DNA from 4 places in the Paenibacillus sp. OK076 genome. Region 2 is predicted to be linked to each of the others. Evidence: riboswitches for the same ligand, from Rfam matches in the RefSeq annotation. Region 2 holds a riboswitch; each other region holds the start of a gene.
What was found. Region 2 has a riboswitch for cyclic di-AMP ahead of BMY78_RS02670 (HAD family hydrolase). Riboswitches for the same ligand answer to the same signal wherever they lie in the genome.
Positions count from the first base shown of each region.

Region 1: linked by a shared signal. The riboswitch ahead of BMY78_RS14405 (3D domain-containing protein) and the one ahead of BMY78_RS02670 (HAD family hydrolase) in region 2 are both predicted to bind cyclic di-AMP.
Region 3: linked by a shared signal. The riboswitch ahead of BMY78_RS06170 (C40 family peptidase) and the one ahead of BMY78_RS02670 (HAD family hydrolase) in region 2 are both predicted to bind cyclic di-AMP.
Region 4: linked by a shared signal. The riboswitch ahead of BMY78_RS31090 (3D domain-containing protein) and the one ahead of BMY78_RS02670 (HAD family hydrolase) in region 2 are both predicted to bind cyclic di-AMP.

Region 1 covers NZ_FOCH01000001.1:3,270,957-3,278,773, reverse strand. The annotation lists gene BMY78_RS14425 (alpha-glycosidase) at 1-236, opposite strand, end outside; gene BMY78_RS14420 (M20 family metallopeptidase) at 481-1,656, opposite strand; gene BMY78_RS14415 (ABC transporter substrate-binding protein/permease) at 1,838-3,301, shown strand; gene BMY78_RS14410 (amino acid ABC transporter ATP-binding protein) at 3,288-4,010, shown strand; cyclic di-AMP (ydaO/yuaA leader) riboswitch at 4,297-4,492, shown strand; gene BMY78_RS14405 (3D domain-containing protein) at 4,495-5,163, shown strand; gene BMY78_RS14400 (polysaccharide deacetylase family protein) at 5,297-6,085, opposite strand; gene BMY78_RS14395 (prenylated flavin chaperone LpdD) at 6,233-6,577, shown strand; gene BMY78_RS14390 (PspA/IM30 family protein) at 6,707-7,378, shown strand; gene BMY78_RS14385 (DUF350 domain-containing protein) at 7,474-7,817, shown strand, end outside.
Region 2 covers NZ_FOCH01000001.1:617,536-625,352, forward strand. The annotation lists gene BMY78_RS02645 (nitrogen regulation protein NR(II)) at 1-325, opposite strand, end outside; gene BMY78_RS02650 (hypothetical protein) at 353-556, opposite strand; gene BMY78_RS02655 (urease accessory protein UreF) at 829-1,575, opposite strand; tRNA gene BMY78_RS02660 (tRNA-Leu) at 1,950-2,032, shown strand; gene BMY78_RS02665 (glutathione peroxidase) at 2,179-2,655, opposite strand; cyclic di-AMP (ydaO/yuaA leader) riboswitch at 3,022-3,197, shown strand; gene BMY78_RS02670 (HAD family hydrolase) at 3,315-3,713, shown strand; gene BMY78_RS02675 (HAD family hydrolase) at 3,884-4,576, shown strand; gene BMY78_RS02680 (Nramp family divalent metal transporter) at 4,724-6,019, opposite strand; gene BMY78_RS02685 (organic hydroperoxide resistance protein) at 6,466-6,885, shown strand; gene BMY78_RS02690 (zinc ribbon domain-containing protein) at 7,091-7,336, shown strand; gene BMY78_RS02695 (hypothetical protein) at 7,435-7,713, shown strand.
Region 3 covers NZ_FOCH01000001.1:1,325,051-1,332,867, reverse strand. The annotation lists gene BMY78_RS06185 (X2-like carbohydrate binding domain-containing protein) at 1-1,772, opposite strand, end outside; tRNA gene BMY78_RS06180 (tRNA-Leu) at 2,105-2,188, opposite strand; gene pelA (pectate lyase) at 2,303-3,262, opposite strand; cyclic di-AMP (ydaO/yuaA leader) riboswitch at 3,673-3,804, shown strand; gene BMY78_RS06170 (C40 family peptidase) at 3,810-4,274, shown strand; gene BMY78_RS06165 (carboxymuconolactone decarboxylase family protein) at 4,380-4,709, opposite strand; gene BMY78_RS06160 (hypothetical protein) at 4,827-5,045, opposite strand; gene BMY78_RS06155 (hypothetical protein) at 5,169-5,498, opposite strand; gene BMY78_RS06150 (xanthine phosphoribosyltransferase) at 5,597-6,178, opposite strand; gene BMY78_RS06145 (YkvI family membrane protein) at 6,384-7,442, shown strand; gene BMY78_RS06140 (glycosyltransferase family 4 protein) at 7,533-7,817, opposite strand, start outside.
Region 4 covers NZ_FOCH01000009.1:51,465-59,281, reverse strand. The annotation lists gene BMY78_RS31125 (PSP1 domain-containing protein) at 1-202, shown strand, start outside; gene yabA (DNA replication initiation control protein YabA) at 231-599, shown strand; gene BMY78_RS31115 (tRNA1(Val) (adenine(37)-N6)-methyltransferase) at 685-1,464, shown strand; gene rsmI (16S rRNA (cytidine(1402)-2'-O)-methyltransferase) at 1,465-2,346, shown strand; gene BMY78_RS31105 (AbrB/MazE/SpoVT family DNA-binding domain-containing protein) at 2,638-2,892, opposite strand; gene BMY78_RS31100 (HD domain-containing protein) at 3,210-4,490, shown strand; gene BMY78_RS31095 (TatD family hydrolase) at 4,829-5,599, shown strand; cyclic di-AMP (ydaO/yuaA leader) riboswitch at 5,841-6,094, shown strand; gene BMY78_RS31090 (3D domain-containing protein) at 6,368-7,552, shown strand; gene rnmV (ribonuclease M5) at 7,708-7,817, shown strand, end outside.

The DNA of each region.
Region 1 (7,817 bases), 2.7 Mb from region 2:
AGGCGCTTGAATTTGGGCTTAACTGCAGTTTCCCAGTAATCAAACATACTGTCGGAAGCCGCTTTCTCCAGTTGAATTTCTTTATAGGTTCCATTCCAATCATATTTATCACCAGTCAGTGCAGTCACATATTGCACATCGTTTCTCTTCGTTCGTACACGCAGGTGAATCGTCGAGGGATTATAAGCATAGGCCCATTTATCGCGGGGAACGTGATACATCGCTTCGAGCAGCATGACAACACCTCCTGAACTCAAGATACAGTTATAGCTATAAATAACCAAGTTAGAGAGCATATGAACCATAAGTGCGGTCGCTAAATGTAAGAATTTCAACATTTTTCAATGTTTTCTTTTCACAGCATCTCCACCTTGTGTCCGTATATACGTACTTTTCAAAACAAAAAAAGGTGCCCCTTAAGACCTGAAATGCAGGTCATGGGGAACACCCTAGGTTAATATACAACAGTTCACGAAAAACTTAGCGACTCGCTTGCTTAAACTCTGTTTGAATGGTTTGCAGCAGCTCAGGCTGTGTAAGAACATCATAAGCAGTTGCAGCAATTGCCTTGGCTCCAAGGATCATACCATCCAGGGCCCGTTCCTGAAGCGCCAGATCACGGAATTCAATGGAATGAAGCGTATGAACTTCGTCCACAACACGGATATACGGATGGATTGCAGGACAACGCAAGGATACGTTACCGATATCCATGGAACCATGGTCGTTGCCACTGACGATCTCTTCTTGAGAAATGCCGAGTTCAAGCAGATTAGCACTGAATGCAGCAGATAACGATTCATTCGTGACCATCTCATCATAGGATGTCTCGTAATTGGATGTCACAAGCCGGCATCCGGTTTGCAGAGCAGAACCTTCCGCAATCTGAATTACACGTTGAGTGAGAATATTCAACTCTTTTCTCGTTGAGGCACGTACATAGAATTGAGCAGAAGCGTAGTCAGGAATGATGTTGGCTGCCTGTCCTCCGCTGTTGATAACCCCGTGGATACGAACCGTACTTTTCACTTGTTGACGGAACGCATTAATGCCATTAAACGTCTGGATAACCGCATCCAGGGCATTGATGCCTTCATGTGGACTTGCAGCAGCATGCGAAGATTTCCCATGGAATTCAAATTGTACGGCATCAATAGCCAGGGAGCTGCCAGATTTCTCATACGCGTAATAAGGATGCGCCATCAGTGCGATATCACAGTCATCGAATAAACCCGCTTCAGCCATAGGCACTTTGGCCCCACGTGTTTCTTCCGCTGGTGTACCGAACACTTTCAATGTTCCGCCCACTTCATCCAGTATGGACTTCAGACCTACCGCAGCTCCGAGGCTCATCATGCAGATCAGATGGTGCCCACAAGCATGACCGATTTCCGGTAGTGCGTCGTATTCACATAACAGGGCAATGGTCGGACCTGGCTTGGATGCAGCATACGTACCGATGAATGCGGTGTCCAAGCCCAGGACAGGAGCTTCTACGGAAAAACCATGGTATGCAAGCTCTTCTTTTAACCGGGCAGAGGCGAGGTATTCTTCATTCCCAAGTTCGGGATTCGCACCAATGTATGATGAAATCTCTTTAAAACGGGAAGCATATTGATCAATTACAGTGAAAATTTGTGTTTTGGTATGTGTCATGCTGGACTCCTTAAGCAAAAATGAAAATAATTCAATAATTATATCATAGTTGCGGTTATTTTTCAGAAACTAGTCAGGATTTGTAATGTCGAAATGCATTGCATAATCATGCATTCTACTTTATAATGACTCAGGCATCAACAACAGAAAGCATACAAAGTATTATAAGGGGAGAACAGGGTTGAAATTGATTAGTCGTTACACCATGATGCTGCTAGCTCTTGTGGTCTTGTTAACTACGGTTGCACCTGTTGCGTCGGCAACGGGAACTACAGGCAATTCAGGCAGTAAAAAGCTGGTGCTCGGTACAAGTGCCGATTTTGCACCATATGAATTCCATAAAGTGATTGATGGTAAAGACCAAATCGTCGGATTTGATATTTCGATTGCTAAAGAAATTGCTGCGGATCTAGGCGCAGAGCTTGTAATAGAGGATATGGGTTTTGACGGACTTCTTCCTGCGTTACAGAGTGGTCGTGTGGATATGGTCATCTCTGGAATGACGCCAACGGATGAGCGTAGACAAAGCATTGACTTCTCCGATACCTATTATAAATCCAAGCAAGTCATCATGATTCGCAATGCGGATAAAGATAAATATCCAACCATGGCTGATCTGGAAAATGAAAAAATTGGTGTCCAAAAGGGCTCCATTCAGGAAACGATTGGCCAGGGAATCCCCGGCGCAAAACTGACAGCACTTGATAAAATATCTGATATCGTACTGCAATTGCAGACCAATCGTGTAAATGCTGCAATCGTTGAGGATACGGTAGCTGCCGGTTACCTGGATGATGTGATTGGACTAGCTCCGGCTATTCCGGATGAAGAGCAGGCCGAAGCGGCAATCGGGATTCGTAAGGGCAATACGGAATTGCTGAATGCAGTGAACGGAACGCTCGAACGTCTGAAAAGCGAAAATAAAATCGATCAGATGGTCACTGAAGCAAGCCAGTTGATGGCAGACAAGGTGAAAAAAGATCAAAACATTTTTCAAGTGTTCTGGCAATACAAAAGCTTTTATGCAACAGGTGTGGGTTACACCCTATTACTGTCTGCACTCGGTGTAATATTCGGGGTAATTATCGGTTTGATCATCTGTCTGTTACGTCTGCATGACGTCTCAATTCTGCGTTGGATTGGAACAGCTTACGTTGAAGTTATTCGTGGTACACCAATGCTGGTTCAATTGATGATTATCTATTACGGGCTTGCCTTGACGTTCGGTATTACATTTTCGCCGCTTCAGGCGGGGATTATCACACTATCCATTAATAGTGGTGCCTATCTTGCGGAGATTTTCCGTGCTGGTATACAGGGTGTGGATCGCGGCCAACTGGAAGCAGCTCGTTCCCTAGGAATGGGCAGAGGTGCGGCCATGCGCTTCATCGTGCTCCCACAAGCGTTCAAAGCGGTGTTGCCGGCGATCGGTAATGAGTTCGTGACCATTATCAAGGAATCCTCCATTATCTCGGTTATCGGTATGGTGGACATTATGTACCAGGCAAGTGTGGTCAAAAATATTACGTATCAAGGGATGAATCCATTCCTGATTGCGGCAGCCATCTACTTTGTGCTGACGTTCATTTTGTCCAAACTGCTGGGTCGACTGGAAAGGAAGTTGGGTGCAAGTGATAGACGTTAGACAATTATATAAATCCTATGATAAGAACGAAGTGCTTAAAGGCATTAACGTAACGATTGGCAAAGGCGAGGTTGTCGTGGTCATCGGTCCGTCCGGATCGGGGAAAAGTACCTTTTTGCGTTGTCTGAACTTACTGGAGAAACCTACTTCCGGTGAGATTAACTTTGAGGGAGTTTCGATCACTGACCCGAAACACAACATTAATGCAACTCGTGAAAAAATGGGGATGGTATTCCAGCATTTCAATCTGTTTCCGCACAAAACGGTGCAGCAGAACATTACGATTGCTCCCATTAAAGTGAAGAAACAGCCTGCACATGAAGCGGAACAAATCTGTGCAGATTTGCTCAAGACGGTGGGCCTCTCTGACAAAAAAGACGCCTATCCAAATCAGCTGTCCGGTGGACAGAAACAACGGATAGCTATTGCAAGAGCGCTCGCGATGCAGCCACATGTCATGCTCTTTGACGAGCCAACGTCTGCACTGGACCCTGAAATGGTGGGTGAAGTCCTGGATGTTATGAAGCGGCTTGCAGAGGGCGGCATGACCATGGTAATTGTAACGCATGAGATGGGCTTCGCACGCGAAGTGGGTGACCGCATCCTGTTTATGGATGGCGGGGTAATTGTAGAAGAAGGAACGCCTGCTGAAGTGTTCGGTGAGCCCAAGCATGCACGTACACGTGACTTCCTTGCTAAAGTGCTCTAATACATCCAAGTTATTCAGGATGAAGATCAGGTTGAAATTGCAAAATGTATAATTCGGATGAGAATTTCATCCCCCTCATACATCCCTGTCGACGACACGTCGGCAGGGATTGTTTTGTTATGTAAGGATACGCACGGATTAACATAAAAAGTAACGTTTCTGTCATCAGCGATATAAGCTCAAATAGACATTTTTTGAAAAAAACCGCTTAGATTCAGCCATGATGTTGAAGTGAATTAGACGGATGGTAACATTTACTACGACTCTTGGTTACAAAATTGTGATATATTTGTTCCTGCCGAAACTTCCGGAGTTGGGAGTGCGGGGGATGTAACGTTGCAGAGTGTGCTTGGGGGAGAATCAATTGCACACGGCTTGGGGTGAATTAGGGCTACATATATTTGAATGTAATTGAACCTATAGGGTGGTTTCCTCCATCCGAATCCGACAACTAACTTCGCAGGCATAATGAGGGAGGAAGACCATGATTAACAAGAAACGTATAGCCAAAACAGCAACAGCTTTGCTGACAGCAGCAATGCTCATTCAGGCCGTTCCGGCTCATGCTGATTCAGTTCATGTGGCCAAAGAAGGGGATACCTTCTACACCTTATCCAAACAATATGGAGTTGGACTTAACGCTCTGATCAAAGCGAACAATGACATTTCAGCTTACAACATTTATGGTGGTTTGAAAATTACGATTCCTGGAAAAACAACGTACACAGCTTCTGCTGCAGAAGCTAAAACGGAGGCTAAAACGATCACTACTGCAAGTCTTGACGTTAATGCAGATAGTAAAGTTGTACAAGCCTGGGGAAAAACGTTTGATTACAGCAAAGCGGTCGATGTCAAAGCAACAGCATACTCCGCGGACGCTTCCGAAAATGGAGGATGGGGTGCTGTGGACTACTTCGGTAACCCGCTCGAATTGGGAACCATTGCAGTAGACCCAAGTATTATTCCATTGGGAACTAAGGTACTGGTAACAGGTCATACACACCCAGGACTGCCAAAACAGGCATTTGTCGCTACGGCTCGTGATGTAGGCAGCGCCATTAAAGGCCATAAGATCGATATCTTTATTCCTGGCAGCAAACAATCCGTGAGCACATTTGGTATTCAGGATGTTGAACTTTACATTTTGAAATAAAATTCAAATCGTAGCTGCACATCATCAGATGTGACTCCAACTAACTCTATTCTAACAGTAAAGGGTGTCCCTTAATCACGATAAAGTGATTGAAGGACACCCTTTTGAATATCCGACTTCTAGATTCTTTGACCTATTTGCCCTTTGGCAGTTCCAGCATTTCGTCCAAAGTCACCAGCTCGTACCCGCGGTTACGCAATTCCTCGATAACTTCAGGCAACGCCTCGATGGAACCACTCAGCTTCGATCCGACACCGCCTCCTGCATGCTGAAGAACAATGGAACCCGGTTTGACGGCGGACAGGATGTTTTTTTTGACTTCCTCTTTGGAGAGGCCCTTCCAGTCCAGGGAATCGACATTCCAGTTCACAATGCTGTAATGCTGTTTGGCTGCCCATTGCAGCTGCTGTTCGTTAATGTCGCCATAAGGTGGACGTATCATTTTGGGTGTGTACCCCACCAGATCCCGAATAATATCCCCGGTATGTAAGATTTGTTTGCGAAATGCATTCATGGTCAGCTTACTGAACTCCGGGTGATTGTAGCTGTGATTGCCAACAATATGCCCTTCCTTCACCATGCGTTTCACTAAATCCGGATGTTTCTCGGCGCGATGTCCCACAATGAAAAACGTAGCCCGCACCTTGTATTTCTTTAGAATATCCAACACCTTCGGGGTGAACCGTGGATCAGGTACGTCATCAAAAGTCAGTGCGACCTTTTTTGTCGAGGGGCCATTCGTTTTGAATGTATCCGCATATTTCTGTCGGAGCTGTCCCAGCGTCAGCTGCTCCTCTTCGGAAGAATCAGACTTCGAAGCAGGTTCGGTTTGCGGGCTTGAAGAAGCCCATAACTGAGCAGGAGCGTAACTTCCTCCCAGAAGAATGACCATGATGGATAACATGATGAGGCGTATACGCATGTTAGTGCCTCCTTTTCCCAAATTGCGTTCTCTTTGGTATGCCCGGGGCCATCCGTATTTATGCATGATGTGAGATGTTTCATTGCTGATTCAGAAAATCAAAGCCATAATTCCACCATATATATAGAAAAGGACAGGTGGAGCAGGATGAGTACATACGACTTAAATTCCGTTCGGTTACAGGTGATCGAAGCAGGAGAAGATAAGGTTTTTATAATAACTGGAGGCAGATCACACATTGGAGCAGTAGCGATATTTTATCCGGATCGTGAACGGGTGAGTGGAGCTACGGTGCATATTCCAGGACATAAAGAACAAGAACTGTGTGAAAGACTGGCACGTAAGGCTGCCCTGCATTTAAAGGTAACCGTCACTGTGATTATGGGGATTCACTTTGACGCCATTACGCGGATGCAGATTGATGAGATTGTGCAGACTGCAGAGAAGCTGCTTGATGAGGAGCTGTGCCAAACGGGTCGACTAATTCAATAGTTCGATGTAAGCAAAATAGGCTAAAATCGTTTTTTATGATTTTTTTTGTTAAAATTGAAACGAGTAGAACATTGCCACGTATGTATGATTATATACAAGGATGAACTATCGACTAGGAGGAATACCATAATGTCCATTTTCAAACGATTACGCGATTTAACAATGTCTAACATTAACTCTATTATTGACAAGGCAGAAGATCCGATCAAGATGACGGATCAATATATCCGGGATATGCAGGAAGATCTTGAAGATGCGGAGAAAGCTGTTGCTGCACAGATTGCCATTGAGAAGAAATTCAAGCAGCTGTTCGAAGAACAGGAAGCTCTCGTGAAGAAACGTGAGGAGCAAGCACATACAGCAGCACGTGCACAGAATATGGATTTGGCCCGTCGGGCACTGGAAGAGAAAAAAGTCGCTGAAGAGAAGATGGCTGAATACAAAACAAGCTATGATCAAAATAAAGCTTCTGCCGATAACCTTCGTGGCAAGCTGGACGAAATGCGTAAACAATTGACTCAAATGAAAAATAAACGCGAAACATTGGTTGCGCGCTACAACGCGGCAAAAGCTCAAACCGAAATCAACAAGGCGCTGAACGGATTTAGCTCCGACACTGCAAGTGCCGGCATGAAGCGTATGGAAGAAAAAATGATGCAGATGGAAGCTCAGGCTGAAGCCAGCAATGAGATGTCGTCCAAAGGTAAATCGCTGGACGATGAGTTTGAGAAGCTGGGCAAGGATCAGGCTGTCGAGGATGAACTGGCAGCATTGATGAAGCAATACGAAAATAAGAACTAAACCTTGTAAGCAAGCAGGGGCACTAGCGGAGGAGAGACCAGCGTTTCTCCTTCGCTTTTAATTGCGGTTCATGTTGAAATGTGGGGGCTATGTAAATGGATTTGAACATTTTGGCAATGCTGGTCTGGACGTTATCGGGTTCGGTTTTGCTGTTTGTCTTGATGTATGTGGATTCTTTGTTCACGAAGTATAAGGATTTTGCCGAAGTGAAGGCCGGCAATATGGCCGTTACGACACGTATGGTTATGAAGCTGTTTGCTCAGGGATACGTACTCGCCACCTCCATTTCGACAGCGGGTCATCTTGGAGAAGCGTTGCTTGTATCCGTTGTTTCCTTTGTCATTTTGCTGATTCTGGAGAGTGTGGTTCACTTTATGATTCGGAGATGGGCCAACCTGGATCTGGATACGGGAATACAGCAGGGCAAGACAGGTTACGG
Region 2 (7,817 bases):
GTTCGTTGTTGATAGTCCGAACGGAGATGTCGTATGTATAACTGTCTTTAAAAGGTGCAGTGATACGTTTTAACTCCTGAACAATTTTCGCATTCTTTGCTTTCTCCTCGCGGAATGTCCACCCCTCTACAAGGTGAAGGTAATGAGGTGGTTCAGGTGCTGTTCTTGAGGGGCCTGCTACGCTTGGGTTGGGAAGAAGTTGCCCGAGTCCGTGTTGCCAAGCGGTGTTGCAGCTTCGAATAATCCAGTTGTGGTCGACGATGATAAGCTGGTGCTGCATGGACTGGAACGATAATCTCTCCAGATCGGATATTAAGTATCTCATGAAATGAGCTCCTCCTTGGCAGAAATCTTATCTTAAATCATCTGGAATTTCCAAAATGTCAGCGACCTGGTTCCTGAACCGGGTTGCTTTACGCGTGCCGTGAATGAGATTGGACAGACGGTATGGCGGAATGCCATACTGTTCGCAAAATGTCTTTTGGTCGACCTGGAGTTCGGTTAGTCGTCGTTTGATGGCCCATCCGAAAGGAGTCACAGGTTTCTTTTTGTTCAAAAGGGTTCACCCCTCGTTGGAATGTAGTGTTCAGCTGGTTATTCTTGGTGTAAAGTATATAGATATGCGAGCTGTATGTTTTATTATATACGTATTTGCGTCATCTAACAATTAAAAAAGACGGAAATAAGTGTATTTTAATATGAAAAATGGCGTAAATACGTTAAATAGACAAAATAATTGACATAGAAAACACGCCAGCAATGAGGTTGCGGCGTGTTTTTTATATATTTTACTGCGTGAGGACGCGGGTATGAAGGGGAGGGGGTAGATTAGGCTCGGTAGGCGTGAAGCCCTGCTCCAAGCATGTGAAAGCTTGGGAACAACGTTTTCATGGACATTGAGGTTGGTTGTACCAGTCCATCGGCAGCGGAGGCGCTGACGGTATGCCATTCATGTTCCAGGTCTGCGGCCAGGCGAACCAGCAGGTCCTGGATTGTATCGGTATGAAGAGGAATTACTTTGGAGGCTTCGGTTATGCAGGCACTCATGGCTGAATGCAGATAACCAAGGACCGCCTCCTCGACAGGGATTTCGAGGTGGTGGTTAATCCAGGCGTGAACAGTGGAGAGGCAGCCGACGGATTCATACTTAGCCAGGGTGTGTTCGAGGTGGCTAAAATCAATCCAGGGGTGGAGTGCACGAGCTAGCTTAATCAGTCGTTTGCCCATTGTGGTCGCATGTTCTCTAAGATTGACTGGGGTGCGCTGGACATGGACGAGCTTGTCGATGAGGGCTGTACGCCACGCGTCATTGTGATCTGCGGCGGTGTATATGCCTTTAATCGCCATGCCTTCCAGACGCACGATGCTGGGATGCAATTGGCAGCGCATGAATGATTCGAGATCTTCAGCACTACGAATGGTACCTTCCGCGATATGGGCATCCATTCCGAAGGAATGGGTGAAGCCTCCGACCTGGATAGAGGAATCAAGCAGTTTGACGTAATCGAGCAGCTTATTCCCACGGTTCACAATCTTTCGCCTCCTACGTTCGTTAAATGTTATGTTAAATAACATTTATACTCCTTTTTGGTTCGTTTTATGTTTGTAAATCCGAATTATATGATATATATATTCACATAAATATCCGCTTTTTGTCAATAGTTTCTTGGTTATTTAAGTATAAAATCTATTTAATGTTATTTTATATAACTTTATAAGTTATGTTCTACTGAGAGAATATGAAGAGTGGTCATAAAGAAAGTAGAGTGATCAGCCTAATCGGATATACAAACGAGATCAAATTTAATCATATGCACTTCGTAGGAGAAAATGACGAGATTATACGATTTATGGGAGGAAAAGCGCAGTTAAAATAATATTAATAAAAATGCTTTACTTTTAAACATGAACCGGGTATAATCAATTCTGTTGCCGATTATTTACGACATGCGGTCGTGGTGGAATGGCAGACACGCTATCTTGAGGGGGTAGTGGGTATATACCCGTGGAGGTTCGAGTCCTCTCGACCGCATCATAAGAACGATTAAGAAGAAGCTTCCCGTATGGGGAGCTTCTTTTTTTGTGTTTTTTACAGTAACCGGGTCCGAAAAAAAAGGTCATCCGATTCCCCTGAATGCATGCTCATGCTGTCTGCCGGGGTGGGATGGCCTTTACTTGTTATTTAAGCAATGCTTTGATGTCTGCTTCAATTTTATCAGGTGTTGTTTTGGGAGCATACCGCTTCACAACACGACCGTTCTGATCCACAAGGAACTTGGTGAAGTTCCATTTGATGGCTTTGGAGCCGAGTACGCCCGGTGCTTCTTTGGTAAGATGCTGGAATAGAGGGTGAGCGCTTGAACCATTCACATCAATTTTCTCAAACATCGGGAAGCTGACACCATAGTTCATCTGGCAGAACTCAGCAATATCGTCAGAGGAGCCCTTTTCCTGTGCAAACTGGTTGCTTGGAAAACCAAGAACTTCAAATGGGGAGTCTTTAAACTTGTCCTGAAGTTCTTGCAGACCTTTGAATTGAGGTGTAAGGCCGCATTGGCTTGCTGTATTTACGATAAGCAGTACTTTGTCACGATAGTTGGACATTTCAACTTCCTGACCGCGAAGGGTGTTTACTTTGTAGTCGTAGACTGACATGAAAATCGCCTCCATCTCATTTTCTTATATCCTCTATTATATTGATTGCAATTAAATATTGCAAAATTTATATTGCTTTTTTAACTCCATTTCAAGCTGTCGTGTATGATCTGTGACTGATTTGCTACCTTATTTTCGCTAGAGAGAGAATTAGAGAGCTTTGAAGAGATGGGTAGAGAATGGATGTGTTGTAAGCGCTATTATTGATGTGAAATGGCAAAAATCCGTCGATTCGGTGATCTGCGCAGACTTTACACCAATATGGCACGGGTGTATGATTCATATCGTAATTCCAATTTAAATTAAATTTTACATGAAAAACGAAACAAACGATAATATCGCTCTGATTATGATGATATAAGAACGATGTTTTAATCGCTGAGTTTCCATTCATTCATGGGTGGGAAACGGGGGAACCAACAGGATGAACTGTCCAGGACAGTGGGCATCCATGGGGTGAATTTTCCGGTGACAGCCGGAAATAGGGCGACTCTCGCGCCCGAATCCGTCAGCTAACCTCGTAAGCGTTAAAGGGAGAGGCAACAAGCCGTACGCTGGTTCATAGTGTCTTTTTGCTATGGATTATTGAAGAAGCGTCCGGGAGGCCTTGGTCCCCCACGCTTCTTTTTTGTTGTCTTTTCACGCCAAGGGAGGAACGAATGATGGATAAAGAGATGATCTTAGTGACTGCTCCAAATGAAGCAGGACGTAAATTTATCAAATTGCTGATGTACAAAAAAATGCCGTTTGCCGTTCTGACTAACAGTGCAGGGGAAGAGCGCAGGCTCCGGAGAATCGGTGTAGAGCATGTCATTCGCATGAACACGGCTGCAGCTCAGAAATGGTTTTTGCCGCAAGGCAGTGTCGGCAATGTTTTTATTTTTGAAAATAGCCTAAACCTAACCTGTCGATATTTGCAGATCTGCCGATCCTGGACATCCAAGTCCCTGTGTGTGATTACCGAACAAAGTCATCCCAAAGGGATCTATCGGGGAATGGGAGCAGACCGTATTGTATATTCCTTGAACGGGGAAGTTGGATTTCTGCTTAATGGCTAATGGCTAGTGGCTCGTACTATTCCTGTGATTGATCCAGTGTCAGCTGCCTGTTATAATTGAAATCATGAATAAAACGGATTCTTGAGGAGACTCATGCATGATGGTGGGTCTTCTTTTTTATGGTTTGGGAAATAGGGATAATTTCCTGTGGCTAACGAGGAGGAATAGGCGTGCCGGATGTACGTGGAATACAATGGTTGTTCTTTGATGTGGGGGATACGCTCGTGGACGAATGGGAGCCGGTAGATGATATTATCGGTCAGTTCGTTCGTGAAGCTTGTGCGCTTGGTTATCAGGTGGAGATGCAGACGGTGCGAGACATATTTGCGGCCTCCTACCGAAATTACGAGCAATGGCCGATGAAATTGGCTATTCGTACTCTGATCAGCGATGAGGGGCACCGGGAACAGATACAGGAGAAGCTGAAGTTCCGCAAAGAGCTTGAGCGACCCTTCCCGTCAGCCGACGCTGTTCTTCAGACGTTGTCGCAGCACTATAAGATTGGTATCATTGCCAATCAGAGCCCGGGGACGGAAAATCGACTGAATAGCTACGGCTTGCGCAAGTATGTGGATGTGCTGGCCTGTTCGGCTGAAGAAGGAGTGTCCAAGCCTGATCCTGAATTGTATGCTGTAGCGTTGAAACAGGCGGGATGTAAACCCGAGGAAGCGGTCATGATCGGCGACAGGATCGATAATGATATTATTCCAGCTAAGAAGCTGGGCATGCACACGATCCGGATTTTGCAGGGTTATGGCAGGTTCCAGCCGGAGCTTGCGGATGCAGAACGTCCAGACTGGACGATTAAATCACTGGAGGAGCTTCTTCCATTGTTGATGGTAACTCCGAATTCGGACAACTAAATGAAGTGCGGCTTTTAAGATCCGATTAGTATGGATTAGGCTGCTGCTTAAACATATAAAAGGAAAGGCTGATCGTCTCAAGGGATACGTTTCTTGAGTTGATCAGCCTTTTTGAGTTAGACAAAATACGGCGTAGTTCCATGTAACCTAGAATAACATAATAGTCTGGATAATTAGATACACATTCAGGACAACGATAACTCCAGCAATGATCCAGGAGGTAATTTTGAGCCACAGCTTGTTGGCAAAAGCCCCCATGCTTTTTTTGTCGCTCGTAAACATCACCAGTGGAATGACGGCAAAGGGCAGCTGCAGTGACAGCACAACCTGGCTCAGAATCAGCAGTTCCTCTGTTCCGTGCTCTCCGGCAATGGCTGTTACGATGACGGCCGGGATGATTGCAATCAGACGTGTTACCAGTCGACGAAGCCACGCCGGAATACGAATGTTCAGGAAGCCTTCCATTACAATCTGTCCGGACAACGTGCCGGTGAGTGTTGAGTTCTGGCCTGAAGCCAGCAGGGCTACACCGAACAGAATACTTGCAATGGTGGTACCCAGAAGTGGTGTCAACAGATGGTAAGCATCTGTAATTTCCGCGACCTGAGTCATGCCTACACTATGGAACACGGAAGCTGACAGAATCAGGATGGCTGCATTGATAAACAGGGCCAGCGTTAAAGCGATGGTTGAATCCATAGTGGTATAACGAATCGCTTCTTTTTTACCCTGAGGTGTCTTTTCAATCTGACGGGTCTGCACAATAGAAGAATGCAGATACAGATTATGGGGCATCACGGTTGCGCCAATAATTCCGATGGCGATATAGAGCATGGCTGGATTTTGCAAAATCTCGGCACTGGGTACAAAACCATGCATGACGCCGCCCATATCCGGTTTAGCGAGAAACAGGTCAATCCCGAAGCAGAGGGCGATGGTAGCCATCAGCACAATAACGAGCGATTCCAATGCGCGGAAGCCTTTATTTTGCAGCAAAAGAATGACCAGTACATCGACAGCGGTAATAATGACACCGTATAGCATGGGTATGTTGAACAGCAGCTTGAGAGCGATGGCTGAACCAATAACCTCGGCAAGGTCGGTGGCTGCAATCGCAAGCTCACACAAAATCCATAACATCATGACTACAGGCATGCTGAATCGTTCGCGGCAGGCTTGCGCTAAATCCCGTCCTGTGACAATCCCGAGCTTGCCAGCAAGAGACTGCAATACCACAGCCATTAGATTTGATATCAGAATAACGGACAATAATGTATAACCGAACTGTGAGCCACCGGCAATATCCGTTGCCCAGTTCCCTGGGTCCATATATCCAACGGCAACCAGATAACCTGGTCCAACAAAAGCAAGGAACTTTTTCCACCAAGCAGCGTTCTGAGGCACCTTCATGGAGCTGTGGGCTTCCCCGAGAGATGGGGCCATACCCGCAGCTAATGGCTCATTTGAAGGAGTGTTGAACGGATTTTTTTTACTCATAATATAATCACCCGACTTTGAAGTATTGATATTCTATATGAAGAGGAACGGTGTCATTCCTTTGATTACATTTGAACATTGAAACCAAAATCTTAAAAGCGTAATTAAACGACTCCACATATGTCTAAACGTTTATGTTGATACTTACATTGTACTCCTTCAATTATTTTTGTCTAGTGCAACTTTTGTGTAGAGGGACAAAATTTAGCAGGAGTAAATGTGCCTTAGTATATTACCCAACCCTAGATAAATTACCTGTGTTCATCCCAAATGCATGAAAATAAAAAAGTTGTAAAAGCTGAATAAGGATTAACAACCGTTTCAAAATGAGCCAGAAGTTTAAATTGAATTGTAGGCAGCAAAAAAACTTAAAGGTAAAGGAGAGATTCTTAATGGAAGCTTTATATACAGCAACAGCAACAGTTAAAGGTGGACGTACAGGTTCGGTGGCTTCTTCGGATGGAGTGCTCAAGCATGATCTGAAAATGCCAAAAGAACTTGGAGGCGCAGGTGGTGAAGGAACCAATCCTGAGCAGCTCTTTGCAGCGGGATATGGTGCATGTTATGAAAGTGCTCTTGCCAATGTGGCACGCAAAGCGGGCGTGAAGTTGGAGAATGTGGTGGTAACCAGTAATGTATCCATCGGCAAAGATCCGGCAGATGATGGTTTCCAACTGTCTGTACGTTTGGATGTGAGCATGCCTGGCGTCGATCACAGTCAAGCAGAAGATCTTGCTCGTAAGGCACATGATTTCTGTCCTTATTCCAAGGCAACTCGCGGCAATATTGATGTGGTACTTAATGTAGTTTAAGACCTGACTCGCAGGAGTAAAGGGAACATATAGAGCAGGGTATCCTTGGATGCCTGATGCTCGAGTACAAGACCCTGCTGGCCTTCGGCAGGGTTTTGTATTGTATAATACAGTTGCGATGCAGGAGATTGCATGTTGAACAGCGTACTATTTTACATAATCTACTCTTGCTTGAAGTCATACATTCGAATAAGGGGGAACGACCATGAGTATTGAAGAGATGATAGAACGGCGATTTGTATGCACCAAATGCAGGGGTACGGATTGCAACATTAAGGAAGTATCCATGTCAGGAGCGGGACTTAGCAAAATGTTTGATATTCAGCACAATCATTATCTCTTCGTCGCCTGTTCTTCCTGTGGATATGTTGAAGTATTCGATCCGGATGTGCTGAAAGGGAAAAAGCAGGGTCAGGTGGGTACCATTCTTGATATTCTATTTGGGGGATAAATGTGCGTGAGTTGACATCGAACTAAAATTTCTTTAATATGACTTAGTACTGAGAAGTGTCAATGCATGAACCAAATTTGAATTAACAGGTGATATCCATGTCTTATAGACCGCGTATTGCAAATTTAGAATTAGCTAGTGGCAACAAGGAAGATGGATTGTATGAATTTAAAATGAAATTGGTAGACGGCACACAATGCCGTGTATTCTACTCCCATTCCCCGGAATGGAAGCTGACCAATATCAGCCGTCTACAGAAAACGCCTTGTCCGGTATGTCGCAAAGATTTCATTTGCAAATGCATGGACCAGTGGGCTGGTGACCTGCATCAACAGATGATTGATGACCAATGGATGGAAAAGGCAATTGCTGAGTAATTGCCAAGACAGATACGAGCGTGGGCATTGAGCCTGCGCTCTTTTTCTATTTTCCGCTACACTTAAATCAAATGTAAAAAAAAGCGACCGGGATGACTCAAAAC
Region 3 (7,817 bases), 710 kb from region 2:
TCCGTAAGCAGGTCAATGCCTGTGCCCGTGAAGGTATATTCAAAATAATCGCCGTCATTCTCAGTAAAATGTACATCTTCCTTGTAATCCCCGAAATTTCTCCCGGAACTTGAACTCCATGAACCCGTGTATTGAATATTGCTGTCATCATCATTAATGTACACCACATCGGTAACAGCAGCCGCATCAACGGAAGCAGGATTTGCTACATTTTCTGCGTTCGCGATTAGGTCATCACCGGCTTCCAAGTCAGCTCCTTGCTGCGTATTCATATTGGCTGGACCAGTGGTCGTTGAGGAATCCGTAATGGCGATGCTCAGATCCTGTCTGCCATCGATTTGCTCCTTGCCTCCATTACGCTTCCAATCCCCACTATAGCGCATGCCCGTATCATCATCATTAACGGCTGATGTGCCGCTCAGTGCGGTTACCTTAAGCATCCGGGAAGCATGGGGTTCCAGTACGCCGCCACTGAATTCATGATTAAAATTCCCCAGTTCGGAATGGCTCCAGAGATCACGGACCGAAGCCGGACCTTCGAGGCCAATATCACTCCATTTCACTTTGACCTCGGCACTCCGATTGCCCAGATTGAACAGAGCTACGTTGTACGTACCATCTCCGTTATTCGCATACCATACCTGCTGTTTGGTGTCCATGGAAACGGGATGAGCTGGACGTCCGGCCTGATTGACCGCAATGACCTCATCATTCGTCAGAAGCTCCAGCCCATAGCTGTCAAGCCTGGTCAGATCATTACCTGTATAAAGCGGTGCTGAAGAGATTGCCCAGAACGTCGTCGCGGTCTTCCGCTCGTCTCTGGTCAGACCATCCATCGAGCCATTCCCGACATTCAGGGAGTCAAAATCGTTCCAGCCTCCAGGACCTGCATCACGCCACCAGATGGCTGCTATGGGGAATAAGCGTGAAATACTCGACCATTCTGTTAACCCCTTACTACTGTCGTAGGCTTCAACATCCCAATCGATCCTCCAGCCGTTCGCATACTTTTTCCAGAAGTCCACGTAATTATGGTCAAGCGCCCAGGAAAGCTCAAACCAGATATTATTTCTGTCCAGGGCTTTGGACCATGCCTCTACATCACCGCGTGCATCCCGGCTCAGGTTATTAATCCCTGATCCTGGCGTCACACTGTCGAATTTGACAAAGTTGATGCCCCACTCGCCAAGAAGATCCGCGATGGAGTCAATGTACTTCTGTGAGCAAGGGTTTGTAAAATCAATTTTGTAAGTGTACGAATCCCAAGCATCCATAACAACGAGCGGCTTTACCGCAATATCCTGCATACGACATGCCCCACCCGTTCCATACACCTCAAGATTTTTTTCATAAGCGGTGATTGATAATCCCGGAATGAGATAGATCCCGATCTTCTGTCCGTTATTATGGACATAATCGATGACCTCCTGAAATCCATTTGGATAAAGAACAGTACTCGGAATAGGACGGCCGTATTCATCTTCATCACCGTTCCAGCCTGCATCAATATTAATGTATTCATATCCATGGGCTTGCAGCTTCTCGCGCATGGCATCCGACTGCTTCTTAATACTCTCGGCCGACGTCCAGTTACCCGCCCCGTCATATACCTGCATGCTGTAACTGCTCCAACCCATATACGGCTTCTGGGCCAGACTCTTATCTGCTGCTTGTGCCACATTGCCGCCTGTCGTTCCCATAATCCCGAACTGCACCACCGCAATCATGAATACCATGAAACACATTGCCATCCTTTTTCCGATTCGTTTCAAATTATCCCTACCCCCTCTGAATTTGGTCATTCAAATCCCTGTTGATAGCGCTTCCATACGAGAAGAGAATAGTAGATGAAGGATGCTCAGGATAGGTACATTTCGGTATTTTACGTACATTAAACCTGAAATACAGGGGCAAACCGTCACATAACGAACACTTTTCCATTTTTGGATAAATAAACAAAGATCAACTTCTTCTTTGCTCAAGTTGAAGGAATAGTTGAAAAAACATTCAGGATGAGCAACCGCTCTGATCCGTAAACAGATAAAAAAGGTTCCTAGAGTGGCAGCAATGCCATTCTAGGAACCTTTCTTCGTGTTGCACATGATGCGGTCGAGAGGACTCGAACCTCCACGGGGGTTAGCCCACACGGACCTGAACCGTGCGCGTCTGCCAATTCCGCCACGACCGCGTATATCTTATCTCCGAGAAATTATATCGCGGCGACAATAAATAATATATCATGTGCAGGTAATTAGTGTCAACAAAAAATTATCCTCTTCTCATGTGTAAAGCATTTTATAAATTAGATCTTGGAGGGCCAGTTGCCGTACCAGGCATACCCACCTCTTCTTTCCTTATCGATATCGCTGAGTTTGTATTTCACAACCCCATCACGTCCTACGAAGATTGGTTTATCCGTTCCAATTTCATAGAAACGTGCCCAAATTGGCGCTGCACCTGAATCTGCAATGAGTTGGCTGTCTCCGTTTTCTCTGACATACTTGTAACCAGTAATTTTAACTTTGTTGAACCAGGCTTCTGCCGCTTTGATGGAGGCAGTAATTTTGGAGTTAGCCGGTCTAGTTTTTAAAAACTTCACAATTGTACTGCTCTCTCCAGCACTCAGAGAAGGCACTTCATAAATCCTAGCGCCTGCAGGTTTAAGGGTACTGGAATCATGCTGCTGCCCCCATGCAGTCAGTTTACCGTTCGCTACAACCTGTGTATTGAGAATAGCCTCTACACCTTTGGCAACTGATTTTTTACTACGATCTGCAAGAGAGCTGTCGATGAATGAGAAATCTCCTTTACGTGCACCTACTTCATCCAGCATGTACATGACATTAATCATGGCATCGTCGTTGAAGGTGATGTGCTTGTGATAACCGGAGCTTTGGTATACCTGTGGCCAACCCCCATTGGAGTACTGCATATTCAGCAAAAAGTTGATTCCTTTGATGGCAGCAGCCGAATAACGCGGATCATTCGTCTTTTTGAATTCCTTGGCTAATCTTCTAATTTCTGAGTATGTAGCTTTGTTATCAATCGTAGATTTGGCCCACTCACCACTTGTTTCTTTGTAATCCTTCTTCCATCCCCCGTCTGGATGTTGATTCTTCAAAATGTCCGAGATACTTGCTGTCGTTCCAGAGGCGTCTGCAGCAGAGACCTTAGCAGCAGGCTGAAATACCATTCCGACAACGGAGAAAACCATTGTACATGCCATAACCAAAGATGCAAACCTTGTTTTTGCCTTCAACATAGATTAGAAACACTCCTCAATTCATTTTCTGCAAACTGCTCCCCTGCTAATCTATCCCCCTTATATTTGTTTTAAAATCAAACTATTTCTTTTAATACAATAAATGGAATATACAAAAAGAATTCTATGCAAAAATATGAATTTTGTCAATATTTGCAACAACATGTAACAAATTCTTTGGACAACCTATAATTATCGTCTAATTGGATGTGAGAAAGCCAATAAATTGTCCAATTTCTCTCCTTCTGAAACAGTAGTTACTTTTTTGTCATTTATTAGAACCCATCATTCGAGTTATTTCTACATAAAAAGCGATAATTCCGTTAACATTGAGATGATAAGAAGGGTTCAAGATCGGTTTGACATTTTCGCATTTATGCAATATAGTTTCAAAAGGTTACAAAAACTTAATTATTCATTTGCCGAGTTTCATGTTTGAAAACGGGGGAACCATTTTGGGTGAATTATTCTTATACATAGGAAATATAGGGAACCTTCTACCGAACCCTTAGCTAACTCCGTAGGCATCGAAGGGAGAACAACAATTTTGAAAAAGCTTATCATTTCTATTTTTGGAGCAGCAGTTCTATTTACATCCGGTGCAGCAAGCACAGAGGCAAGCAGTATTAACACCGTCGTTAACAACATGACAGGCATTCCTTACAAATGGGGCGGCACGACACTCGCCGGGTTTGATTGCTCTGGATTTATGAGATATATTTTCAACAAATATAGCATTGAATTACCACGTACTTCCCAGCAGCAAGCGAAGGCCGGAACACCGGTATCCAAAGCTAATCTGCGTACAGGTGACCTGGTATTCTTTAATACGATGGGCAATGGCATTTCTCATACAGGAGTATATATCGGGGGCGGACAGTTCGCTCATGCTTCCAGCAGTAAGGGTGTCAGCATCACCCAATTATCCAATCCATATTTCAATGATCGTTATGTAACAGCACGCCGGGTAACAGGTCAGTTTATGTATAACAAAATGCTGGGCAAAATATAAGTTTGATTGGAAATAGCGCAAAGAGGAGGCTCCGGGTGAATCCGGGACCTCCTCTTTGTTTTGGGACTTTTGTTTACAAATCCGCTGTGCTGTAGACTTCTATACTTAATGTAGAGCCTTCTGTACTCTCATTGCACCTTGAGACAACGCATGGCCTCCGCCTACGGCTCCAGCCACAGCAACCGTCTCCATAATCTCCTGATCGGTCGCTCCTTTGGCACGCGCCTCTTCCACATGGTAAAACGTACATACCTCATTGTTTGCAAACAAACCAATGCCCAGCGCTATCAGCTGTTTGGTCTTGGCATCAATCGCCCCTGCCTGAAAACATTCTCCAGTGAACTCATGATAAGACTTCACCACAGCTGGCAGCACGTCGCTTAATTCACCAATCTGATCTTTATAGGCATGAACCTTATCATTCATTAATGTCATGGTTACCGCACATCCTCTCGGCTGATATGTTACAAGCTCTCACTGTACCTATCTTTTCACCCGAGAGGTGCAATTATGCCAAAACACCCATGGTAAATGAACCTAAAAACACACGTCCTATTCTTCGAGCGGACTCTTACGTGGCTCGCTGAACAACTGATACTGATATTTCCGGTCCAGCTTGACCACACGACGATTCTGACGGCGAATGAGCACCTGCTCCCCGTCCCAGGCAACCACAATGCCTGTCACATCATTGGACTGAATCTCGTCCCGTACTACCCTTACTTTTTCACCCGATAAACGCAGTGCATCCAATTCTGCATCACTGATCATATTCATGGCGCCTACTTTCCCAAAAAAATTATTTACAAAAAGAGACCTAAATGAAAAGTCATTTAGGTCTCACGTGACTGTATTGGACTGTCATGTCATTCGAAAGTATGTCCCGACTGAAAGTTACCGCTGCGCGTGCTCTTTGCTGTCGTTCTTCTCAAACCAAAAATCAAGCACTTTGGCGGACATCACACGTTCTTCAAGGTACTCCACTTGATGCGGTGTAAATTGTTCTTTCCAAGAGAAGGACAACTCTTCGCACAAGCCTACAATCGTCAGCAATTCTGACCAGGCAACGTAGCGTTTGTACCAGAAAAATTGAGGATGTTCAATCATATAGGGATAAAGGTCATCGAATTCCGTATGTTTACAATCCAGGGCACGCTCAAAATGTACTTTCGATTCCGCCAGCTTATCAATAAAAAATTGTTCTGTTGCCGGTTGGTTACCCATGGTGTTGCCTCCTCTCCCTAACATAACCCCATTATAAATGAAATCAGCGGTCATGCAAAGGCATTGTTATAAAAATAGGCACTTTTTCCTTTAAAAAGTCACAATTCGTTATCGTCAAATTGCACGGTGCCATCGTTCAAAGAACGAATACGCACCAACGCTTCAACCGGAATGCCCTGCTCACGAATGGTGCGCGCTCCGGCCTGAAAACATTTTTCGACCACGACACCGAATCCAACCAGTTCCGCACCCGAACGTTCGATAATTTTGATGACACCACGAGCAGCATCGCCATTGGCAATGATATCGTCAATAAACAAAATACGGTCATTTTCATGAATATACTCACGGGACACCATAATATCCGTTACAATCCCTTTGGTAAAAGAAGGCACTCTTTCACAGTAGGCATCGGGGTCAGCCAAAAGTGTTTTTTTGCGACGAGCAAATACCAGCGGAACACCCAGTTCATGTGCAGCAGCAAAGGCGACCGGAATCCCGGAAGACTCCACTGTAATGACCCGAGTTACACCACTTTCACGAAAACGAGCGGCAAATTCCCTTCCCATTTCCATCGTCAATGCAGGATCAATCTGGTGATTCAGCAGACCATCCAGCTTCAGCACCTGATCTGACATGACTACGCCTTCTTGTAAAATTCGTTGTTTCAATACTTCCATAATTTGACCTCCCAAGCCGTTCCTATGACGTAAAAGTATCATAGATCCCGCTATCAGTTCAAGCGAAATTGCCTTTGCTCTTGTTCAGAGCATGTTAAATGACCCTTTGCCATACTTCAATTGTCATGAGTTTGACGGGTCAAGCATACCTTGTACCATGGCACCCGCATGTCCAAACTATTCAGGGGCCTGAGAGGGGAAACGCATGAAACAGGCATTTCGGGTGCTGCAGATCGCATTTACATACATTGGAACGGTAGTTGGAGCCGGCTTTGCAACAGGGCAGGAGATATTGCAGTTTTTTACCCAGTATGGCAAATGGGCCACCATTACCATCGGCTTATCGACCATGCTCTTTGTCTGGTTAGGTACAAAAATGATGCTGATTGCCCATGATACCGGCTCGCGCTCATACGAAGATCTCAACAAACATCTATTCGGCCATAAAGCAGGAAACTGGATTACCTGGGTTACCCTTCTGATCCTCATTGGAGTAAACAGTGTCATGCTGGCAGGAGCAGGGTCGGTCTTTGTAGAGCATCTGGGACTTCATTATCAGACCGGACTGATTGTCACCCTTATCGGTACTTATCTGCTGCTTGGACGGGGCATTCAGGCCATTCTGCAAATGAACAGTATCGTAGTGCCCATGATGCTTCTGCTATCTCTGCTTATGATCATCAGCACCATAAATCATCCCGGCGCAAACCGATTTATTACATTAACCACCGACAGCAATCCAATACGGGTCTGGTTATCTCCTCTGTTGTATGCTTCATTCAACCTGGCTCTTGCCCAAGCTGTACTCGTTCCGGTGGGGAATCAGATTCGCAGCCGAAAGGTACTGAAATGGGGCGGCGTTCTGGGCGGAATTGGTGTAGGATTCATGCTTATGGCAGCCCACTTCGCCATGTCGGCCCAGATGCCTGGCATCACACAATTTGAAATTCCGATGGGCAGCATTGCCTTTCAACTTGGATGGGTAGTCCAGTCTATCTATGTATCTCTGATTTTCATGGAAATCTTCAGTACGTTTGTAGCCGATATTTATGGAATGACCCTCCAACTCAGACAGCATGTCCACGTACATCCCAAACTAATCATACTGGCCATCATGCTGCTATGTTATTCGCTCAGCCAGTTTGGATTCAGTTCCCTGCTCTCTATTCTTTACCCCATTTTCGGCAGTTTGGCACTGGTCTGGGGTGCAAAATTAGTAATGGATCGATGGGGAAGCTTTCGCGGACGCAAAAAACATCTATAACAACGTATCCTTTTGTTGCGAAACATCATTTCCCTAAACATAAAAAAGCCGCTGTTCTCACAGCGGCTTCCTTCTTTCCCTTTTCAGAAACTAGACCTGGCTCGGAAATTGTAAATACATTTTTTTCAGTTCATTGACTGATCTGCCCAAAGAGTAATGGGTTTTGGCCTTCTCACATGCCGAACGGGCAAGCTCATAACGATACGCCGGGTCAACCATCACCTTCTCCAGCGCTTCTGCCAATGCAGATGGATCTTCTGAAGGCACCAGCAAGCCATTACTGCCGTTTTCGATCTGCTCTGGTATGCCGCCAACATCTGTACCTACAAGGGCAAGACAGCTAAGCGCTGCCTCCGCAAAAACAGACCCGAACGC
Region 4 (7,817 bases), on a different contig from region 2:
ACTCATGTGTTGTCTGAAATTTGAGCATGATAACTATGAAAGTGTGAGAGAAGAATTGCCGGCTGTAGGCAAGTTGGTCGTCACCTCTTTGGGTGAAGGAAAAGTTGTCGGCATCAATGCCGGTAATCGCACAGTCCATGTTCAACTGTTCGACATCAGTAAAGTCAAAGAACTTCCGCTGGATGACGTCGTTATCAAGTAAACCATAAAGGTTGCTTCGGGGTGGAAACTTGGAAAAGAAAAATCTGTTTACGCACATTCATGAAATGGAAACCCAATTGGGTCAGTTGCACAGTGATTTAGGAGAGTTAAAAATGATTGTTAAAGAGCTGCTTGAAGATAATCAGCGGCTTACCATCGAGAATGAGCAGTTACGCAAACTGCTGAAACGTGAAGCTCCGGCAGATTTGCCCATCGCATCGGCACTCGCCCCGGTAGCAAGGCCTGCAGGTCCAGCTACTGGTGAAGATGTTGTAGGTGAAGGTTATGATAATCTGGCTCGGTTGTATCACGAAGGATTCCATATCTGCAATGTCTATTATGGACATTTGCGGACGGAAGGCGATTGTCTGTTCTGCCTGTCTTTTTTGAATAAATGAAGTGGCCGTAGGGATCCCCTACGGTTTTTTTTCAAGGTTAAGAACCTTGTCTGAGATATAGAGTACCGGAGGATGAGTGTATCATATGACAGAAATATCAGTAAAACTGCAAGATTCGGAGCGAATCGACGATTTGCTCTCCCATGATTTGAAGATTATTCAAAGTGATGAAGTGTTTAGTTTTTCAATGGATGCCGTATTGTTGGCCCGATTTGCTTCTGTACCGAAACGTGGTCGTGTGCTTGATCTATGTACAGGTAATGGGGTTGTTCCCATTCTGTTGACCACACGGACGCAGGCGAGTCTGGAGGGCATTGAAATTCAACCAAGATTGGCGGATATGGCACGTCGCAGCGTTCAGCTGAATGCATTGGAAGAAGCCATTACGATTCATGAGGGTGATTTGCGTGAACTTGTGAAAGAAACGGGCCATGCTGTATACGATGCTATAACGGTTAACCCTCCGTATATGCCCTTGAATGGAAGTGACCTCAAGATGAACACTCATCAGGCAATGGCACGCCATGAAATCGGATGTACGCTGGAGGAAGTCATTCAGGCCTGCAGTCGACTGGTGCGCAATGGCGGTAAAGTATCCATGGTTCATCGCCCGCAGCGTCTAGGGGAAATCATCTCTCTGATGCGTGAGTATAAACTTGAACCGAAACGGATTCGGATGGTACATCCCCGTGCTCATTTGGAAGCCAATATGGTGTTGATTGAAGCGCTCAAGGATGGGAAACCGGAGGTACGCATGCTTCCCCCATTGATTGTCTACAATGAAGAGGGAAAATACTGTGAAGAAATCATGGATATATATTACGGAGCACAACATGCACAACGGACAACGGAAGGAGGGGTTTAGATGACATTGCATATTCAAAAGAGCTACGCGGAGCAGTCGGGTGATGCCGGCAAACTATATTTGGTAGGAACACCGATCGGTAATCTGGACGATATGACTTTTCGAGCTATTAAAACATTGCAGAGCTGTGACATCATTGCAGCGGAAGACACACGTCAGACTCGAAAGCTGCTTACCCATTTTGAAATTACACCATCGATGTTGTTCAGTTACCATGAGCATAATAAGGCAGCCAGTGGGCCTGAACTAATACGCTATATAATAGAAGGAAAAAATTTGGCACTCGTCAGTGATGCCGGTCTGCCGGCCATTTCGGACCCTGGTTCCGATCTTGTAAAACTTGCGCTTGAAGCTGGAATTACGGTCATTCCCATCCCTGGAGCCAATGCAGCGTTATCAGCTCTGATCGTATCCGGCTTGCCGACGGAGCGCTTCACATTCGGCGGTTTTTTGCCGCGGGAGAAAAAAGACATGCGAAAAGTGATGGAAGCTTTTAATGAGTCCAACGGTACGTTGCTATTTTATGAGTCCCCTCACCGTATTCGCAAAACGTTGGCCTACCTCGAAGAGATTCTAGGTGACCGATCGATTGTACTGGCGCGTGAGCTTACAAAACGTCATGAGGAGTTCGCAAGAGGTAGTATCCAAGAGTGTATAGAATGGCTTGAGGAACATCCGCCGCTTGGGGAATATTGTTTGCTTGTAGAAGGTATCAGGGAAGAGGAACGTAAGGCGGAGCGGGAAGCCTGGTGGCAGCTGCTGTCTTTGGAGGAGCATGTGGGCCATTATGAGAATGAAGGACTTAGTCGGAAAGATGCGATGAAGAAAACGGCAACAGATCGGGGTTTGACGAAACGAGATGTGTATAATGCGTTAATCTAATAACGAATCAAGAAATATATACTGGAATAGGGAACATAAACTTAAAGGAACCTTAGACCCAACCTTAATGAAATATAAAAAAATATCAGAGCGGAAAAATAAAACATATTACGCACATCACCGCTCTTCTTTTTGGTTGTACAGACTCGCAGCTCGATTTTATGGGTAATGAGAACCAATAAGAAAGCAAAAAAATACCTTCCAGCGGTGGGGTTCACACCGGGAAGGCGATCAAGGAATATAAAAAGGTTAGAAATAACAATTTAATAAGACCATTATACCTGATATTTCTTATTTTGTCACAGGTGCAGGGATTTCGGAAATACATTCGTTACAAACAATTTTACCTTTGAAATAAGTAACGTTCTCTGCATTGCCACAGAAGATACAAGCTGGTTCGTATTTTTTCAACATGATGCGCTCGCCGTCAACATAGATCTCAAGAGCATCTTTTTCACCAATACCGAGCGTACGGCGCAATTCAATTGGAATAACTACCCGTCCCAGTTCATCCACTTTTCTTACAATACCTGTTGATTTCATCATTATAATCAGTGCTCCTCTCAGCTAACGATCATTGTCATTATTCGACATTATTTTATGTTTTATGATACTCATCATACCAACGATTCCCAAAACAGTCAACCTTAAAATTAGCTTAAAATAAAGGCTGTTTTTGATAAGATTACGAGTGGTAAGGGATTGGGAGCTATTTTTCGTATTTAAACATCAATGTCAGCTTTGTCGATTTGGAAAACGACAAAAATACAGTATTCGACAAGATTCGTCAAACTGTGTCGAATCCTTGGTGGTATTATACTGAAAAGCGACAAATACAAACGATATTAAAGGAGTGAACAGACATGGAACAGCGTTTAACGGAAGAAAAGGTGTTTAAAGATCCGGTACATAATTATATCCATGTGCAAGATCCGATTATATGGCAGTTGATCAACACGCCCGAATTTCAACGTTTACGCCGAATCCGTCAATTGGGAACATCATTTCTTACTTTCCATGGTGCAGAGCATAGTCGCTTCTCACATTCCTTGGGTGTCTACGAAATTACGCGTAAGATTATTTCCCAATTCGAAAGAAGTCACTATTCAGATTGGCCAAAGGAGGAAAAAACGGTAGCCCTTTGCGCAGCATTGCTCCATGATCTTGGACATGGGCCGTTCTCTCACTCAATAGAAGAAGCTTTCGATATGAATCATGAGGATTGGACTTGTCGGATCATTACAGGTGATACCGAAGTAGGGGCGATCTTAAGACGGTATGCTCCTGATTTTCCCGAGAAAGTGGCTTCTGTTATTCAAAAGACATATGAGCAACCTATTGTCGTTAATTTGGTCACCAGTCCGCTTGATGCGGACCGCATGGATTACTTGCTTCGGGATGCCTACTTTACAGGTGTAAACTATGGGACGATCGACCTTGACCGTATCCTGCGTATGCTGCGTCCATTTCACGGAAGAATTGTGGTCAAGGAGTCGGGCATGCATGCCGTGGAGGATTACTTGATGTCCAGGTACCAGATGTACTGGCAAATTTACTTTCATCCGGTTACCCGAAGTTCGGAAATTATATTGCGGCAAATATTTAAGCGGGCGAAAAGTCTCATACAGCAAGGTTTCCAATTCCGCTTCATGATCGATCCACTGTCCCAGCTATTCGCCGGCGATTTAACGGTGGATGAATACTTGCAGCTGGACGAAGCTTTGATTCAGACGGCATTTATGCAGTGGCGCAAAGAGGACGATGCTGTTCTAAGTGAGTTATGCGAACGTTTTATAGATCGCAAATTATATAAGTATGTAGAGATTGAACAGATCGACGTAAACCTGATTGAAGAGATTCGGGAAGCCTTCACTGCAGCGGGTCTTAATCCCGAGTATGATCTGGAAATTGATTTTCCAACGGATAATCCGTATGATGTGTTTCGTCCGGATGAATCGACGGACAAGCAGATTCTGCTGCTTGATCGGCAAGACAAGTTACATGAGTTGTCAGAGGTATCCGACATTGTCCGTTCAATCAGTGGTCTTCATCGCGGAAAGCATCACTTGTATTATCCGCAAAATAAGGTGGATGCGATTGTTCATGAATTACCGTCAAATATACGCCCCTATTTCTCACATTAAATGATCAGCAATACTGTTCAGGAGTCTGGTGAATAAAGCTTTCTAAAAGAGCTATTTTCCATGATACAGTAATCTGCTTTAATGGAGAGTACATGTAGATCGACATAATTTTGTAATCAGAGCAATTAGAATACAACCCGGATGGCTAAAGATAAGCAACATATAGATAAGGAAGAACTTGTTCGCTCTACATGTTGTGCTCAATGTGCTGAATGAGCTAATAGAATGAAATAAAGAAAAAAATATGACCGAATTTAGGAATATTTATGTTCTGGTTAGTTTACCGGATGGATTAAAAAGAGCTAGTCGTTAATTCGACATGAAGGGAGAAATACAGCATGATGTTGTTCGACACACATACACACCTGGATGCACCACAATTCGACGAGGACCGCGAGGAAATGATTCAGCGTGCTGTGGATGCGGGCGTTAGTCGCATGATTAACGTTGGCTTTAACCGGGAGACTATTCCATCCACGATGAAGCTGGCTGAAACCTATGATTTTATATATGCTGCGGTAGGCTGGCACCCAGTGGATGCAATCACGATGCAGGAGGGTGATCTGGAATGGATTGCGTCTTTATGCAAGCATGAAAAAGTGGTAGCTATCGGTGAAATTGGTCTAGACTATTATTGGGACACTTCACCGAAAGAGGTTCAACATCGCGTATTACGACAACAAATTGGTCTTGCCCGTGAGTTAAATATGCCGATTGTCATTCACAACCGGGATGCGCATGAGGATATTGTAAAGATTTTGCGTGAAGAGAAGGCAGGAGAAGTAGGCGGTGTTATGCATTCCTTCTCTGGCAGCTGGGAAACGGCGAAAATGTGCCTGGATTTGGGCTTCCATCTTTCCTTCGGAGGGCCAATCACGTTCAAAAATGCGAAGCAGCCTAAAGAGGTGCTTAAGAAGGTTCCGATGGACCGATTTTTCATTGAAACCGATGCTCCTTATCTAACACCTCACCCTTATCGTGGAAAACGAAATGAGACAGCGCATGTACGTCTGGTTGCAGAAGCAGCTGCGGAAATTAAAGGCATTTCGGTAGAGGAAATTGCAGCAATAACGACCAAAAATGCCATGGAACGATTTGGGATTCGTTAAAATATCGAGCAAAACGGGTGAAAAAGTGAGTTAGGCGGAGTTAATTTGCTTTTTGATCCAAATAAATCAAGAATATTACAATATTTTAACCAAATATTTAGAAAAACGTACTTGAACAACGCTTTACAACATGCATAGAAACAGGATATCATCTTTTCAGTGAATTGTTGTGCGGAAAATTGGACAGATGTTCGGGGGATGAACAAAGGGACACTTTCCGATGAAACAACATTACTTTCATGAATCAGTCTCGCTGAGTCTCCGTTAACGGAGAGCGGGGGAACCAATAGGGCTTAAACATCGGTGTTTGCAGCCGATGCGCAACATGCGCTGACCCAAAAGCAGCGTATGAATCTGCGAAGCCGTATTTGATTTCTTCTTTGGGTCTCGGGGTGAATTCAAGGGCGTCCGCCATGAGCGGATGACCGGAGATAGGGCGGCTCTCTTTCGCCCGAACCCGACAGCTAACCTCGCAAGCGGAAAAAGAGAGGCAACCTCGTGCATGAATTTCCGATATTCAGAATCATTCGGAAGCCACGAAAGAGTTCCTCTTAAACTCTTTCTTTGGCTTTTTTGTTTTTGAATAAAAGAAATACGGTCATCATACGGTAAGTATTCAGGAGGATGACATCATGTTGCGAAGATTGATTCATGGTGCAGAACCGGATTATGTTGGTCCGATCTGTGTTCTGTAGAAAATTTGGTATAGTCGCGTCAAAGACATCATGCATTACTTTAGACGGCGAGGCTATGAAGGAGGACGGAGAAGTGGGCACATTCCAACCAGAAGAGACCCATGAGTCACGATCATCCAGTAAGTCTTTCGCGTTGCGGTGGAAGCATGAGAACATGCGTCAAATGGCATTGATCGCGATTTTCTCAATTGCGCTTACAATCATGATCTTGTTAGTCGTTTACGGTCAGGCCGGGAAACAAATTTCACTGGTTATTGATGGCAAAGCTCAAGCGGTAGAGACTCGTACAGGAATGCTTCAGGAAATGCTGGAGGAGCAGTCAATCACAGTCAGCCCTCACGATCAGGTATCCATGCCCTTGAATGGGGCGATTACAGATGGAGACCGCATCGTTATTGAGCGGGCCGTTCCAGTTAAGATTACGGCAGACGGAGACACCAAGACTCTGTATACAACCGATTCATCGGTAAAAGATGCGATTAAAAAATCAGGTATTCAGATTGCAAGTGAAGACAAAGTGTATCCGGCGCTTGGAACCACTATCGAAGCGGATATGAAAATTCGTGTAGTGCGGGTAACAAAGCGTACGGTGGACGTGGAACAGCCGATTGCTTATAAAGTGATCAAAACGGCTGACCCTAGCTTGTACAAAGGCGACAATCGTGTCATTGTGAGCGGTAAAGAAGGCACGCTTGTACAGCATATTGAAAAGGTGTTCCAGGATGGAGAATTGGTCTCCAAAAAAATGGTGGGTAAATCGGTCGCAACGAATCGCGTTGATAAAGTGATTGCCGTTGGTACCAAAGCCAAACCTGTTGTGAAAGAGCCAGTGATTCAGACGGTATCAGCGCAGACTTCCACGACAAAAACAGCAACAACCACGAACTCGAAGAAAACCGCTGCCTCGGGCAGCAAAGTAATTACCGTCTCAGGCAGTTCTTTTAAATATTCTAAAGTGTTGAAAAATGTATCCATGACGGCATACTCTTCTGAAGAGCCCGGTATCGGCACAAAAACGGCATCAGGTACTCGGGTAACCGAGGGACGTACCATTGCGGTTGATCCCAAAGTCATTCCAATTGGCTGGTGGGTATATATCGAGGGCCTTGGCTTCCGTCGTGCGGAAGACACAGGTGGTGCCATTAAAGGCAACAAAATTGATGTGTATTATGATAGTGTGAAGCATGCCCTGAACTTCGGACGGAAGAAAGGCAAGACGGTATATGTGATTGGTCCGGTGAAGCCGGAAGCGAACTAAAATCGTTTTACTTTGAAATGGGAATGCTATAAAATATAAGCATGAATGATTCATGCGGAATATGCGGCGGAGGGGTCTGAATTCAGTCTCCCCCGCCGTTTGGCAGAGAAGAGGATATTCCTCTTCTTTTTGCGTTAGAAAGGAAGAAATGGAACATGATAAGAGAAGTGATCGTGGTGGAAGGTCGTGACGACACCGTAGCTATTCGACGTGCGGTTCAGGCAGATACGATCGAGACTGGTGGGTCGGCCATCAACCAGCGTAT